DNA from 2 places in the Shewanella sp. S1-49-MNA-CIBAN-0167 genome. Region 1 is predicted to be linked to the other one. Evidence: predicted binding sites of a transcription regulator. Region 1 holds the regulator's gene; the other holds the start of a gene.
The links. The regulator FliA, encoded in region 1, starts transcription of late flagellar genes. The targets are predictions, from matches to a motif close to CTAAAGNTNNNNNNNNNNNNGCCGATA.

Region 1 (7,919 bases):
TGCGGTAATGATGTAGTCGATAACGAGCTAGAACGATACATCCTGCGTCGACCTAATGCTTTAATTCGTTGTTGTAACAACAGTATCGCATCGTCTTTATTTGTCGCAATATCCTCAAAGCGTTTTGGCAGAAAATCCAATGCACCAGCGTCTAACGCATCCAGTGTCGCTTTAGCGCCATCATGAGTTAACGATGAAAACATCAAAATAGGGGTAGGATTATTCGCCATGATTTCACGAACAGCCGTTATCCCATCCATCACAGGCATCTCAATGTCCATCGTAATGACTTGAGGCTTTAATTTTGCAGCCATCTCAACAGCTTCTTTACCATTAACAGCAACGGCAACAACTTCGAGATCAGGATCTTGATTGACAATCTCACTGACTCGACGTCGAAAAAAGCTAGAATCATCTACAACTAGTACTTTTATGGCCATTTAATTCCTTAAATAATGGAACTTTTATTATTACTTTTTACTTTTAGCGTAGTGTTTTAGCAGCCCTGGCACATCTAAAATAAGTGCAATGCCACCATCGGATGTAATTGTCGCACCCGCCATTCCAGGCGTGCCTTGTAACATACTGCCAAGTGGCTTAATAACAACTTCTTCTTGTCCAATCAATGCATCAACAACGAAGCCAATCTGCATAGTACCAAGCTGAACAATCACAACATGACCATGCTTCTTATCACCATGTTTAAAGGTTGATTTTTTGCTGTGTAACCATTTTTCTAGATAAAATAATGGCACGGCCTTATTACGGAAAATAACCGTCAATTGACCATCAACAATATTGGTTTTTGTTATATCTAAATTAAAGATTTCATTCACACTCGTTAACGGCAGTGCAAAGACTTGATTGGACACTTCAATCATCAATGTCGGCATAATCGCCAAGGTTAATGGCACTTTAATTTCAAGTATGGTGCCCTTACCTTTCATCGAATCAATATAAACCGTACCGTTAAGTTGGTTGATGCGGGTTTTCACCACATCCATACCCACTCCACGGCCTGAAATATCTGAAACTTCAACTTTGGTTGAAAAGCCTGGAGCAAAAATCAGGTTATAAGCTTCGTTATCGGTCATTCTCGCGGCGGCATCTTCATCTAACACACCACGACTTATCGCAATCTGTTTTAGCTTCTCAGGGTCCATCCCCGCGCCATCATCCTCAATTTTAAGCAGGATGTGGTCACCTTCTTGGCTAGCCGATAAGGTAATCGTGCCCGTTCGAGATTTACCACTTGCTTCACGAGTAATCGGCATTTCGATACCGTGATCGACTGAGTTTCGCACCAAGTGGACCAAAGGATCGGCTAACGCCTCAACTAAATTTTTATCAAGATCGGTATCTTCACCAATCATGACTAAATTAATTTCTTTATTTAAGGTGCGGGCCATATCTCGAACAACACGAGGGAATCGGCCAAACACTTTCTTGATAGGCTGCATGCGGGTTTTCATCACTGCGCCTTGCAAATCAGCAGTGACTAAATCAAGGTTAGCAAGAGCCTTAGACATTTCCTCATCTTCACGATTAATGCCTAAGCTAACCAGTCGGTTACGAACTAAGACCAACTCACCAACCATATTCATGATGTCGTCTAACCGAGCGGTATCAACACGAACGGTTGTCTCACCTTGCGGAACAGAAGGCGCCTTAGGAGCAACTGCCGGGGCAGATGATGCTACGGGCTTAACAACTGGTGTTGCCGTCGGTTTTACCACTGGGGGAGCGACCACTTTATTGGACTCTACAGCGGTAGTTGATTGTGGTTTAACTACCGGCGCAGTACCTTTACCGTGTAATTCATCTAAAAGACGTTCAAATTCATCGTCAGTGAATTCATCAGAATCAACAAGAGGTTCAGCAACAGGCGGGGTAGCTGGTTTAGCTGAAACTACCGCTTCTGATTTAGCTTTAAACGATCCTGAGCCATGTAATTCATCTAACAATGCTTCAAATTCATCATCAGTAATGTCGTCACTACTATTGGTTACCGCAGACGTTGAATCGATATTGGCTTTTTTACTATCAGAAGCTTTAGATGAAGCAGGACTTTTGCCTGTACCATGTAAAGCATCAAGTAAAGCTTCAAATTCAGACTCATCAATTTCATCAATACTGCCTGAGCCGGATGTTTGCGCTGAGGGCATACTCATTTCTTCGATGGATTCAGGCTGGTTAAACTCAACAATATTTTCAATGGGTTCTGGCTCTCCTGCCGTCATTTCTGAAGGTAATGGTGCACCTGAACTTAATAATTTGAGTTTAGCGAGTAACGCAGGATCAGCGGAGTCTTGCTGCTGTCCCTGCTGAGTTTGAGCAAACATGGTATTAATCGCATCAACCGCTTGCAAAATAATATCCATTAACTCTGAATTTACGCCGCGTTTGCGGGTGCGTAAAAGGTCGAAGGTATTTTCAGCTTCATGACAAACATCAACCATTGGACCCAGACTTAAAAAACCAGCCCCACCTTTAACGGTGTGAAATCCACGGAAAATAGCATTAAGTAAATCACTGTCATCAGGATTATTTTCAAGAGTAACGAGCTGCTCCTGTAGAAGCTCTAAAATCTCACCAGCTTCAATTAAAAAGTCCTGGAGTATCTCTTCATCAACATCAAAAGACATTAAATTGACTCCTAATTAGAAACCCAGACTTGATAGCAGATCATCTACTTCATCTTGACCAGTAACCACATCTTCACGCCGTTCAGCATGCATAATGGGACCTTCTGCTTCTATTTTATTATCGTTTATAGTAGGCAATAATTCGCTAGCATTATCACCAAACACCGTTAGCATTGAAACCAAATTAGTTTCTACTTCACGAACTAAATCAATCACTCGACGGATCATTTGACCGGTCAAATCTTGAAAGTCTTGCGCCATTAAAATTTGATTTAACAGCTCGCGAAGGCGATTAGAGTCATGCTCGCTATGCGACATAAACTGTTGAACATCATGACAAAGTGACTTAAATTCACCCAATTCTATATCACGACGCATCAATTTATCCCACATGGGCGTCACTGATTGTATATTGCTAATGATGGTATCGGCCAAAGGAAGACATTCTTCAACTGCATCCATGGTTTTATTTGCAGCTTGTTCTGTCATATCGATAACATAGTTCAACCTTTCTTTAGCATCCGGTATTTCGGTATTCGCTAATTCAGATAAACGGTTATCAACTTTGAAATCTTTTAGTGCACTGTGGAGTTGTCGAGTTAACTTACCGACTTCTTCAAAAAGCTCACGCTGCAATGGCGTGGCAAGCTCTCTGATGTAATCATCAGCTTCTGCTTGATTACCCGAGGTAAGTAATTCAACAAGTTCTTGGGCTTGTTCAAGAGTGACCAAGCCCGATATTGATGCCTGCATGACTAATCCTTGGTTATGCGAGTCGTTCAAAGATTTTATCTAGCTTTTCTTTTAACGTAGCGGCGGTGAAAGGCTTTACTACATAACCATTTACACCAGCTTGCGCTGCAGCAATAATTTGTTCACGCTTAGCTTCAGCGGTTACCATCAATACAGGTAAATGCTTTAACGAATCATCAGCACGAATGGCTCTAAGTAAATCAATACCTTGCATTCCAGGCATGTTCCAGTCTGTTACTACAAAATCAAAATCGCCTTTTTGTAACATTGGTAGGGCTGTTGAGCCATCATCTGCTTCTTGAGTATTATTGTATCCCAAGTCTCGCAACAAGTTCTTAATGATACGCCTCATTGTTGAAAAATCGTCAACAATAAGAATCTTCATATTCTTGTCCAAGGTTTCCTCCGGTGAGCTGACTCTCGTTCGCTCTATATAAGTTATTATTCTTGTGTCCAATGCTTGAGTTTGGCTTTTAACCTGAGCATTGCCTGACTTAATATCTGGCTTACTCGCGATTCGCTAACTTCAAGGATTGCACCAATTTCTTTTAAATTTAATGCTTCGTCATAATATAACGACAGCACTAACGCATCTCTTTCTGGCAATGTCTTAATTGCTTCAACCAATGCAGATTGAAATTGAATTTCAGCAAGCGAGTCAAAGGTTTCATCTGGCGATTCGTTGTCTGTGATTAACACATCTTGCGCAACACCAAGATCTTCTATACCGATGATTTTACCAACAGAAACATCATTTAAGATGTGATGGTATTCATCAAGCGACATATCAAGTTTTTCTGCAATTTCAGTATCATGAGCATCACGTCCAAGCTTCTGCCCTAATTCATCAATCACTTGTGCTACACGACGATTATTACGATGAACTGAGCGTGGAACCCAGTCACCTCGGCGAATTTCATCTATCATTGCACCACGAATTCGGATACCAGCAAAGGTTTCAAATTTGGCCCCTTTACTATCATCAAATTTTGATGAGGCCTCAAGCAACCCCATCATCCCAGCTTGTAATAGGTCATCGAGTTGCACCGATGCTGGTAATCTTGCCAGCATATGATGAGCAATTCTTTTAACCAGCGGTGCATACTGTTCAACAATAGATGTTTTGTTATCGAACTGAGTATACGCTGCGGCTTTATTCACCCGTTCTTCCTTCTTGTATCGGCTTACGTTGTACAAGACGTTCAACAAAGAATTCTAAATGGCCGCCGGGCTGTTGTGGCACCGGCCAAGTCATAATTTTATTGGCTAATCCATGGTAAGCAATAGCTGAAGGAGATTTAGGATACGCTTCAACAACTAACTTTTGCTTACGAACCGCTTTACGTAAATTCTCATCAAAGGGTATTGTTGCAACCAGCTCTAAAGCAACATCTAAAAATCTATCGGTCACTTTACTCAGTTTTGCAAATAATTCCATACCTTCTCGCAAACTACGCACCATATTTGCCACAATTTTGAAGTGGAACACACCATGCTCGCGACTTAAAATTTTAATCAGCGCATAAGCATCGGTAATCGATGTCGGCTCGTCGCAAACGACAATTAATACATCCTGTGATGCACGAGAAAAACTCAGCACCATATCTGATATACCGGCAGCAGTATCAACAATTAAAATATCGAACTGAGTACGCATTTCACTAAATGCACGGATAAGTCCGGCATGTTGTGCTTGCGTCAATTCAACCATCGCTTGAGAACCTGACGTAGCAGGAACAATACCGATCCCTTTGGGTCCGCGCACAATGATGTCATCTAATTCGGCATCACCGGACAAAACATGAGATAAATTTTTCTCAGCGCGGATCCCCAGCATGACATCGACGTTGGCTAACCCTAAATCGGCATCAAGTACTAATACGCGTTTGCCTTTTTCAGCTAATGCAACGGCGGTATTAATTGACACACTGGTTTTGCCCACTCCGCCTTTACCACCGGATACGGCAATTACTTTAACTTTATCGTTATTTGGTTGATTCATCATACGTAAACCACTTGCTTGATCCCGTGTCATAACTTTACTCAAATGCATAGGCGTTGTCATTAGACCACGCTGTGTCTTGTGACGATTGTTGTTCTGTTTCATTTAATGCCGCCAGAGCCTGCTTAGCCAACTCTAGGGTATCAGCCACTTTCATGTCCTCAGGAACACGTTGACCGTCAGTAACATAGCTCAATGGTAACTCATTTTGAATCAATACGCTCAAAGCACCTGCAATTGATATTGATTCATCTAACTTGGTTAAAATCGCACCCGCTAATGGGATCCGTTTAAAATGTTCAACCGCATCTTGCAATACGCGACGTTGACCGGTCGCCGACAAGACTAAGTAGCTCCTAATTGGAATTCTACTATTGGCTGTTAAATTATCTAGTTGCTGATATAAACGCATATCTCGCTGCCCCATACCTGCCGTATCAATTAACACTAACTTACGATTTCTAAACTGATAAAGAATTTGTTCTAATTCAGTTAAATCATGTGCTTGTTTAACCGGACAGCCCATTATTTTGCCATAAGTGGCTAATTGCTCATAGGCGCCAATACGGTAATGATCTGTGGTAATCAATGCGACCTGCTCTGGTCCATGATGGGCGGCAAATCGGGCGGCAATTTTAGCTAAAGAAGTCGTTTTACCAACACCCGTAGGACCCACAAATGCCACAACACCACCCCGTTTGACAATATCATCGCCTTGGTTGTCGAGTAAGTTGGCTAAACTTTGCGGTAATGCGCGCACTAAATCTGCTGGGGTGTAATGTTGGCTTAATCCCGCTAGTTTAGCAGCTACTGCCGGAGAAAACTCTGCGGCAATCAATTTACTTTCAAGCATTGCTCCCACAGGATCGGTCCGCTTTTTTTGGTCTTTCATTAACGATGAAACTTGATGAGTTAATAAGCTACGTAATGAAGCCATTTCTTCACGCAGATCATCCATATCGCCTGAGTGGTTTTTATTATTTTTTGTTGGTTTGTCAGAGACGGATTGCGGTGGCAAGTTCGACGCGGGTTTAGCCGACTTTGCACCTTGTAATTGGCGGGCCCATTCAGGTAACTCTGGCTCGTCTTGTTGCACGGACATTTGTTGTGTCATGCGATTGTGTTGTTTTTCAAGTAATGCCTGTAACGAATCTGCGGCCGCAGGAGGATTGACCTTCGATTGGGCTTTTATGGCAGGTTTAGCGCCTAAAGACACCTTGTCTTCGCTCACATCCATAAAACCCGTGGTCGGCGCTTGTGAAGCGATAGCGGCTTTAGGTTCGTCATAATCTACAGCAGCGACAATCTCGATTCCGCCAGTGACTTTTTTATTCGACATAATGACAGCGTCAGAACCCAACATTTCTTTTACTTGAGCCAATGCCGCGCGCATATCTTTGGCAAAAAATCGTTTAATTTTCACTTATGCACCTCTATAAACTGACGTTATCACTATTGGCCTACAGCAGAAACAATTCTAATTTGTTTCTCGTCCGGTATTTCTTGGTAAGAAATCACGCGTAAATTGGGAATAGTGTATTTAACAAATCGTGACAGCGTTGACCTGAGCATGCCAGATGTCAATAAAATGGCTGGTTGCCCTACCATTTCTTGCTTCTGTGCAGCGTCTAATAATGACTGTTGCATACGCTCTGCAAGACCCGGTTCAATATTAGGACCTTCACCGCCGGTCGCCTGCATAGACTTATGCAACATCTGTTCCAACTCTGGCGCCAATGTAATGACAGGTATTTCAAGTTCTGGTCCAGAGATTTCTTGCACTATCATACGTTTTAGCGCAATCCGCACTGCTGCGGTTAAAACTTCGGTGTCATTACTCTTAGTGCCGTATTCTAACAAGGTTTGCACTATGGTGCGTAAATCACGTACCGATACCCCTTCGTTAAGTAGGTTTTGCATCACTTTAACCACAGATCCCAGCGGCATAATATCGGGAACAAAACCATCGACTAATTTAGGTGAATTTTTGCCCAACATGTCTATTAACTGCTGCACTTCTTCATATCCTAATAGCTTGGCCGCATTATTACTGAGTAATTGGCTGATATGTGTAGCCACAACCGTTGCGGTATCGACGACGGTATAGCCTAATGTTTGTGCCTGTTCACGTTGCTCTGGGGTTATCCATACCGCCTCTAAACCAAAAGCGGGGTCGCGAGTTTCAATGCCATCAAGCTTACCGTAAACTTGGCCTGGATTAATCGCTAACTCGCAATCATGTCTCACTTCTGCCTCACCGACCACCACGCCCATTAACGAAATGCGATACGCATTAGGGGATAAATCCAAATTGTCACGAATATGCACCGCTGGCACTAAAAAACCTAACTCTTGTGACAATTTCTTACGTACGCCTTTGATCCTGCCTAATAATTCACCGCCTTGAGACTTGTCGACTAATGGAATTAGGCGATAACCAACCTCAAGCCCTATGGTATCAACATGGCGTACATCGTCCCAGCTTAACTCTTTAGGTTCTTTATTCTTAGTCTCAACCG
Region 2 (7,554 bases), on a different contig from region 1:
CTTGATAACAATAACCGGTATAGAGCATTTGACGGCATTCGTTTTCATCTGATGGCGCCATAATGATCATATTGGGAACACAGCGCATAAAGCTTAAATCGAACGCACCTTGATGTGTAGGGCCATCAGCGCCAACAATGCCACCACGATCGATCGCAAACAATACAGGCAAGCGTTGCAAAGCCACGTCGTGGATAAACTGGTCATATCCGCGTTGTAAAAAAGTTGAGTAAATAGCCACTACAGGTTTTAACCCTTCGCAGGCAAACCCTGCAGATAACGTTACTGCATGCTGTTCAGCAATAGCCGCATCGAAATATTGTTTTGGGAATCGTTGTGAAAATTCAACCATCCCAGAACCTTCACGCATAGCCGGTGTAATCGCGACTAACTTGTCGTCTTGTTCCGCCATGTCGCATAACCATTTACCGAACACTTCCGAGAATGTCGGTAAACCGGGTTTAGTTGTGGGTTTTTTAAATTGGCTTGGATCGAATTTAGGCACCGCGTGCCAGCCAATCGGATCTTTTTCCGCAGGCTCATAACCACGACCCTTTTTGGTCATGATATGCAACATTTGTGGGCCTTTGAGGTTGCGCATATTGCGCATAGTTTCAACGAGCGAATCGACATCGTGACCATCAATTGGGCCGATATAATTGAACCCTAACTCTTCAAATAATGTTGCGGGCACCACCATGCCTTTAAGATGTTCTTCAGTGCGTTTAGCCATTTCTTTAATGACAGGCAGGCCTTTAAGCACTTTTTTACTGTTTTCTCTAATGGTGGTGTAAAAACGACCTGACATAAGCTGGGCAAGGTGATTGTTGAGTGCGCCAACATTTTCAGAAATCGACATTTCATTATCATTGAGCACCACAAGCATATCATTGTGTAAATCGCCCGCATGATTCATGGCTTCAAATACCATACCGCCTGTCATGGCACCATCGCCAATAACGGCCACAACTTTTCGCCCAACCGCTTCTTTTTCTGCGGCTATCGCCATCCCCAATGCTGCACTGATAGACGTGCCTGAGTGACCGACACTAAAGGTGTCATATGGGCTTTCCTCACGCCATGGGAATGGATGCAGACCATTTTTTTGTCGAATGGTGTGCATTTGTTCGCGGCGATCAGTGAGGATTTTATGTGGGTAAGCTTGATGTCCTACATCCCACACTAACCGATCAAATGGGGTGTTGTAGACATAATGAAGTGCCACAGTTAATTCAACTGTGCCTAAGCCAGAAGCAAAATGTCCGCTTGAAATACCAACGGACTGAAGTAAGAATTGTCTCAATTCATCAGAGACTTGTGGAAGTAAACCTTGAGGTAACTTCCTTAATTCTTCTGGTGTATTAGCTTTCGCTAGTACTGGAAATTTAGCAATATCAAAAATCATAGCGAGATTTTCTGACTCTTTATTATAATCTTCGCTCAATAATATAGTGGGCGAAGTCTGCAATTAACTGACTATTATATGGTAATTTAGTCAGCGCTGATAGTGCATCTTGTATTAGTTGTTCTGCACAGGCTTTGGCACCATCGAGACCTAATAGTTTAGGAAAAGTGCTTTTGTTGGATTGTTCATCACTGCCTTGAGGTTTGCCTAACTCTTCGGTGCTTGCGGTAATATCTAAGATATCGTCTTGCACTTGAAAGGCCAATCCAAGGCTTTGGGCGTATTTCATCATCAGTTGATAGTGCTCATCGGGTAAATCTGCCGCAATTAAAGCAAGTTCGACGGCACAACTGATTAACGCGCCGGTTTTTTTATTATGTAATTCGGTTAATCGGTCTAAATCTATACGGTGATCGGTGGCACTCAGATCAATCGCTTGCCCACCGCACATTCCTCGATATCCAGAGGCTTTTGCTAATGCCCTGACCATGGCCAATTGTTGTTCAGGTCGTAAATCGTTACACGGTGCGGTGATTATTTCAAAGGCCAATGTTTGCAGCGCGTCACCAGCTAAAATGGCGTTAGCTTCATTAAATGCAATATGAACCGTGGGTTGACCGCGTCGGAGTGCATCATTGTCCATGGCCGGTAAGTCATCGTGTATTAACGAGTAAGCATGAATACACTCAATGGCTGCGGCGGCTTTATCAAGTGCATTAATATTGACGCCAAGCATGTCACCCACACTGTAGACCAAAAATGGCCTAATGCGTTTGCCGCCTAATAATGCACCATGAAGCATTGCCGCCTTTAAGTCTGGTGCAGCACCATCAAGCTGGCTTAAATGCGCGTTAAGAATAGTATTAACGCGCTTTTGGTATTTTGTTATCGCTTTAGCTAACACGTATCAAGACCTATTATTCAATAACACTATGTTGACGATTATTCACTTTCTATAGTGAACGGTGCTAATTCAGCATCATCTTCATTTAATAAGATAGAGACTTTTTGCTGTGCTTGTTCAAGCTTTCCTTGGCTTTGACGGACTAACTTAATGCCTCGCTCAAATTGTTTAAGCGCGTCATCGAGCGACACTTCACCTTGCTCTAAATGAGCAACAATGGTTTCAAGCTCAGTTAATGATTGTTCAAAACTGAGATTTTCTGGTTTTTTAGCCACGATTATTATTCCTTTCATTCAGCGTGAGACAAGGTATATCAGCCCAGCGTATCGGTCAAATACAGTCGCTGGTTATTTGCTCAACAGCACGCTTTGTTATTGAATTTTGTTTAGAATGTGCAAAACAGGCTAAACTTGCGCCAAGTTTGACCGATAAGACGTTAGGGTTTGAAATAGATAGCGTAAATTAGTATTGAATTTTTTACTGTAATACATAACGATGGGCAATGTGATTTGCATCAATAGATGCCAGAATGTTCGAGTTATTTAATTTGTACGAACAGCGCGATAAAATCGCACAAATAAGCAGCGTGATGACTGCGATTGAGGAGAGGTTGTGGATTTAGCTACCCTAATAGGTATTATCGGTGCTTTTGCATTTATTATTGGCGCGATGATCACCAGTGGTGGTCTCGGATTATTTATCGATGTACCGTCAATTTTGATTGTTGTAGCAGGCTCTTTATTTGTAGTGATGATGAAATTTAACCTAAAGCAATTTTTGGGTTCGATAAAGATTGGTATGAAAGCCTTCATGTTTAAATTAGATAAACCTGAGGATTTGATTGAGCAGTCTGTCACTATGGCTGATGCTGCCCGTAAAGGCGGATTTTTAGCATTAGAAGAGGCGGTCATTACCAACAGTTTTATGCAAAAAGCTATCGATATGTTAGTTGATGGTCATGATGGTGAAGTGGTGCGTAACGCGCTTGAAAAAGATATTGCGTTGACCGAAGATCGCCACAATACTGGGATTAGTATTTTTAAAGCCATGGGTGATGTAGCCCCCGCGATGGGAATGATTGGTACGCTGGTTGGTTTGGTGGCGATGTTATCTAATATGGATGATCCAAAATCGATAGGGCCCTCAATGGCGGTTGCATTGTTAACCACTCTTTATGGTGCGGTAATTGCCAACATGATCGCCATCCCAATGGCGGATAAATTATCATTGCGGATGAATGAAGAATTGCTTAACCGAAATTTAATTATGGACGCGGTATTAGCGATTCAAGATGGACAAAACCCCCGGGTGATTGAAGGCTTCTTGAAAAATTACTTGACTGAAAAATCCCGTGAAATCGATACAACGGACGGAGAGTAACTCATGGCTAAGGCCAAGTGTGATTGTCCACCTGCGGGTGCCCCAAAATGGCTGGCCACCTTTGCTGACCTAATGTCCTTGCTGATGTGTTTCTTCGTGTTGCTGTTAGCGTTCTCTGAAATGGACGTGATGAAGTTTAAACAAATCGCCGGCTCAATGAAGTATGCATTTGGGGTACAAAACAAAGTTGAAGTAAAAGACATTCCTAAGGGGACATCGGTTATCGCGCTTGAATTTCGCCCTGGTAGACCCGATCCCACGCCAATTGAGATCATTAATCAACAAACCAATGAAATGACTCAACCGACCATTGAATATCAGGCCGGTGAAGAGGACAGTGCGGGGGGTACTCAAAAGCAAAGTGGTGAACAGCGTGGTGGTAATGCCGCTGCAACGGCCCAGCAAGAAGCTGAAGCCATTAAAAAAGCGGCCGCATCTGCGCAAGAAAATATTAACGATCAAGTGAAAAAAATGGCTGAGAAGCTCAACGAAGAAATTGTTGATGGTGCCATTGAAATTGAATCTTTAGGTCAGCAAATTATAATTCGTATTCGTGAGAAAGGCTCATTTACTTCTGGATCTGGCTTTTTACAACCTAAGTTTAAACCGATTGTGCGTTCAATTGGTGAGTTATTAAAAGATGTTCCTGGGATTGTTACGGTATCGGGTCATACTGACGGTGCTGATATCAGTAATGAGCTTTACAGTTCAAACTGGGCGCTATCAAGTCAACGTGCTGTTTCGGTGGCTCATGAATTAAGAACAGTCACTGGTTTTGATGAATCAAGGATGAAAGTGGTTGGAGAGGCTTCTAATCGACCTTTGGTACCCAATGATTCTAAAGAGAATCAAGCTCGAAATCGGCGTGTTGAAATTGCCATTGAACAAGGTAAAGCGAAACAATCGAATGAAATTATAGTGACTCAATAGCTCGTCATCAAAGGATAGGCATAAGCGCAATCTCTGCAGGTTACAGAGATTGTGCTTTTTTGTATTAGAAATGTGCTGTAACAGCGGTTTTGCTGAGAAATAACAGATAAAAAAGTGAATATGTTTGGTTAATAGGCATCATTTGGTATGATCCGCGAATTATTGCTTACGCTTTGCTATATGCTGGATTACCTATGTTAATCAAGTAGACAAGGTTTTGCTATTTTTTTTAATTTATTATCAAAGTGTTACCATCTTTTTGTCTAGCAATGCTGAATGCTGAGCTATTGTGGTGGTGATACCTGCGGACGCCCCATGAAGTTTATTGTAAAGCTGTACCCTGAAATTATGATGAAGAGCAAGTCGGTAAGAATGCGCTTTACCAAAATGCTCGAAACCAATATCCGTAATGTACTTAAAAAAGTGGATGACGATGCCAAAGTACAACGTTTATATGATCGTATTTTAGTTAATGTACCTGCCGATAAACCGGAATTATGTGATGCTTTTGCAGAGCGTTTAGCTTGTATTCCAGGTATTGCTCACGTTGTGCAAGTGAGTGAGTACAGTTTTGATTCGATAGATCATATTTATCAGCAGGCTTTACCAAGGTATCGTGATGAAATTGCAGGTAAAACATTTTGTGTTCGCGTAAAACGTTCTGGTAATCATGATTTTAATTCAATCGATGTTGAGCGTTATGTGGGTGGCGGGTTAAACCAGCACACAGAGGCGCTTGGGGTAAAGCTTAAAAACCCTGATGTGACCGTTAATCTTGAAATCAATCAAGATAAGCTTTACATGGTCGAGCGTCGTATTGAAGGATTAGGCGGTTTCCCTATGGCGACCCAAGAAGATGTATTGTCGCTTATTTCGGGCGGTTTTGATTCTGGCGTGTCGAGTTTTCAGTTTATTAAGAAAGGCGCCCGTACCCATTACTGTTTCTTTAATTTAGGTGGCGCTCAACACGAAATTGGCGTTAAGCAAGTGGCTTATCACTTGTGGAAAAAGTATGGTGAGTCGCACAAAGTACGTTTTGTGTCAGTGCCATTTGAGCCTGTGGTTGAAGAGATCCTTGAACGTATTGATAACGGTCAGATGGGGGTTGTACTTAAGCGTATGATGATGCGCGCGGCAACGCGTATTGCGGACAAATTCGGCATTCAAGCGTTAGTCACGGGAGAAAGCTTAGGTCAGGTATCGAGTCAAACGCTGACCAACTTGAATGTGATTGACCGCAGCACTGAGTTATTGATTTTACGCCCACTTATCGCAATGGACAAACAAGACATTATTAATCAGAGCCGTGTGATTGGCACTGAAGAATTTGCTAAGTCTATTCCTGAGTATTGTGGTGTTATTTCACAAAAGCCGACGGTTAAAGCGGTATTGTCTAAGATTGAAGCTGAAGAGCTTAAGTTTTCTGAAGACTTGATTGATCGCATCATTGAGTCTGCAGTGGTGATGGATGTTCGTGATATTGAAGCGGAGATGGATCAACAAGTGACTGAAACCGAAACAGTTAAAGATGTGGCGTCAGGCGAAATCATTATTGACGTTCGTGCACCTGAAGAAGAAGAAAAAGATCCATTATCAATTGATAATGTGATGATTAAAGCGATCCCATTCTTTAAGTTAGCGACCCAATTTGCTGATTTAGACAGCTCTAAAACGTATCTATTATATTGTGATCGTGGGGTAATGAGTAAACTGCAGGCCTTATACCTTGTTGAGCAGGGCTATACGAACGTAAAAGTGTATCGTCCTTAGACTTTGTGCGGGCGATACGATAATTTCGGCGTTATCTAAATCGGTAAGTTAATGTACCTAAATGCTGGTTAATAAACGGTAACGAGCGATATCAAGCGATGACAATCTAAGAGCCTAGAGCGCTGCGCTGCTAGGACGCTACGCGGCTAGATGCTATACAATCAAAAGCCAAGCAGTGCTAGATGACAATCTAAGAGCCTAGAGCGCTGCACTGCTAGGACGCTACGCGGCTAGATGCTATACAATCAACAGCCAAGCAGTGCTAGATGACAAGCGGTAACGAGCGATATCAAGCGATGACAATCTAAGAGCCTAGAGCGCTGCGCTGCTAGGACGCTACGCGGCTAGAGGCTATACAATCAACAGCCAAGCAGTGCTAGATGACAAGCCAATATCCTAGTCGCGCAGCGACTCAATCTTAGCAGCGAAGCTGTCCCTAGAAGCGCAGCGATCCTAGCAGGACGAAGTCCGCTCTAGAAGCGAAGCGATCCTAGCAATGACGAAGTCCGCTCTAGCAGCGAAGCGAACCTAGCAATGACGAAGTCTGCTCTAGCAGCGCAGCGACCCTAGTGATGTTGTCAATGATGCTAATTTACCCAAACACGGTGTGCTTTACAAACGACATAAAAATAACGATAATCATTAGAAAAACTAATTAAAAATGAGGGATTGATCACTATGTCTAAACGATTACCGCCTTTGAATGCTGTTAAAGCATTTGAAGCTGCAGCAAGACATTTGAGCTTTACCCGCGCCGCAGAAGAGTTGTTTGTCACACAGGCTGCAGTGAGTCATCAGATTAAAGCATTAGAAGATTTTTTAGGGCTAAAGCTGTTTAGACGTAAAAATAGATCCTTATTGTTAACAGAAGAAGGCCAAAGTTATTTTCTGGACATTAAAGATATTTTTATTGAGCTAGGGGAGGCGACTAATCGTCTGCTTGCCCGCAGTGCGGTAGGATCGTTAACGGTCAGTATGTCTCCAAGTTTTGCCATTCAATGGTTAGTGCCACGTTTAGCTAAGTTTAGCGAAAAAAATCCTGATATTGATGTGCGTATTAAAGCCGTTGATAGTAATGCCAATTCGTTAACCGACGATGTAGATGTTGCCATTTATTACGGCCAAGGTAATTGGCCTGGATTACGCGCCGATAAACTGCGTAACG

Region 2: a site for FliA is predicted at 2,714-2,740, ahead of pomA (flagellar motor protein PomA). Genes of this name have one in related genera too.

The regions. Positions count from the first base shown of each region.
Region 1 covers NZ_JBEOPO010000006.1:9,660-17,578, forward strand. Annotated here, with positions in the region: gene AAEZ00_RS03890 (protein-glutamate methylesterase/protein-glutamine glutaminase) at 1-440, opposite strand, end outside; gene AAEZ00_RS03895 (chemotaxis protein CheA) at 471-2,645, opposite strand; gene AAEZ00_RS03900 (protein phosphatase CheZ) at 2,661-3,398, opposite strand; gene cheY (chemotaxis response regulator CheY) at 3,412-3,795, opposite strand; gene AAEZ00_RS03910 (RNA polymerase sigma factor FliA) at 3,840-4,559, opposite strand; gene AAEZ00_RS03915 (MinD/ParA family protein) at 4,552-5,433, opposite strand; gene flhF (flagellar biosynthesis GTPase FlhF) at 5,438-6,823, opposite strand; gene flhA (flagellar biosynthesis protein FlhA) at 6,853-7,919, opposite strand, start outside.
Region 2 covers NZ_JBEOPO010000024.1:69,899-77,452, reverse strand. Annotated here, with positions in the region: gene dxs (1-deoxy-D-xylulose-5-phosphate synthase) at 1-1,405, opposite strand, end outside; gene ispA ((2E,6E)-farnesyl diphosphate synthase) at 1,428-2,309, opposite strand; gene xseB (exodeoxyribonuclease VII small subunit) at 2,348-2,584, opposite strand; gene pomA (flagellar motor protein PomA) at 2,922-3,689, shown strand; gene AAEZ00_RS12720 (flagellar motor protein MotB) at 3,693-4,619, shown strand; gene thiI (tRNA uracil 4-sulfurtransferase ThiI) at 4,935-6,389, shown strand; gene AAEZ00_RS12710 (transcriptional regulator GcvA) at 7,068-7,554, shown strand, end outside.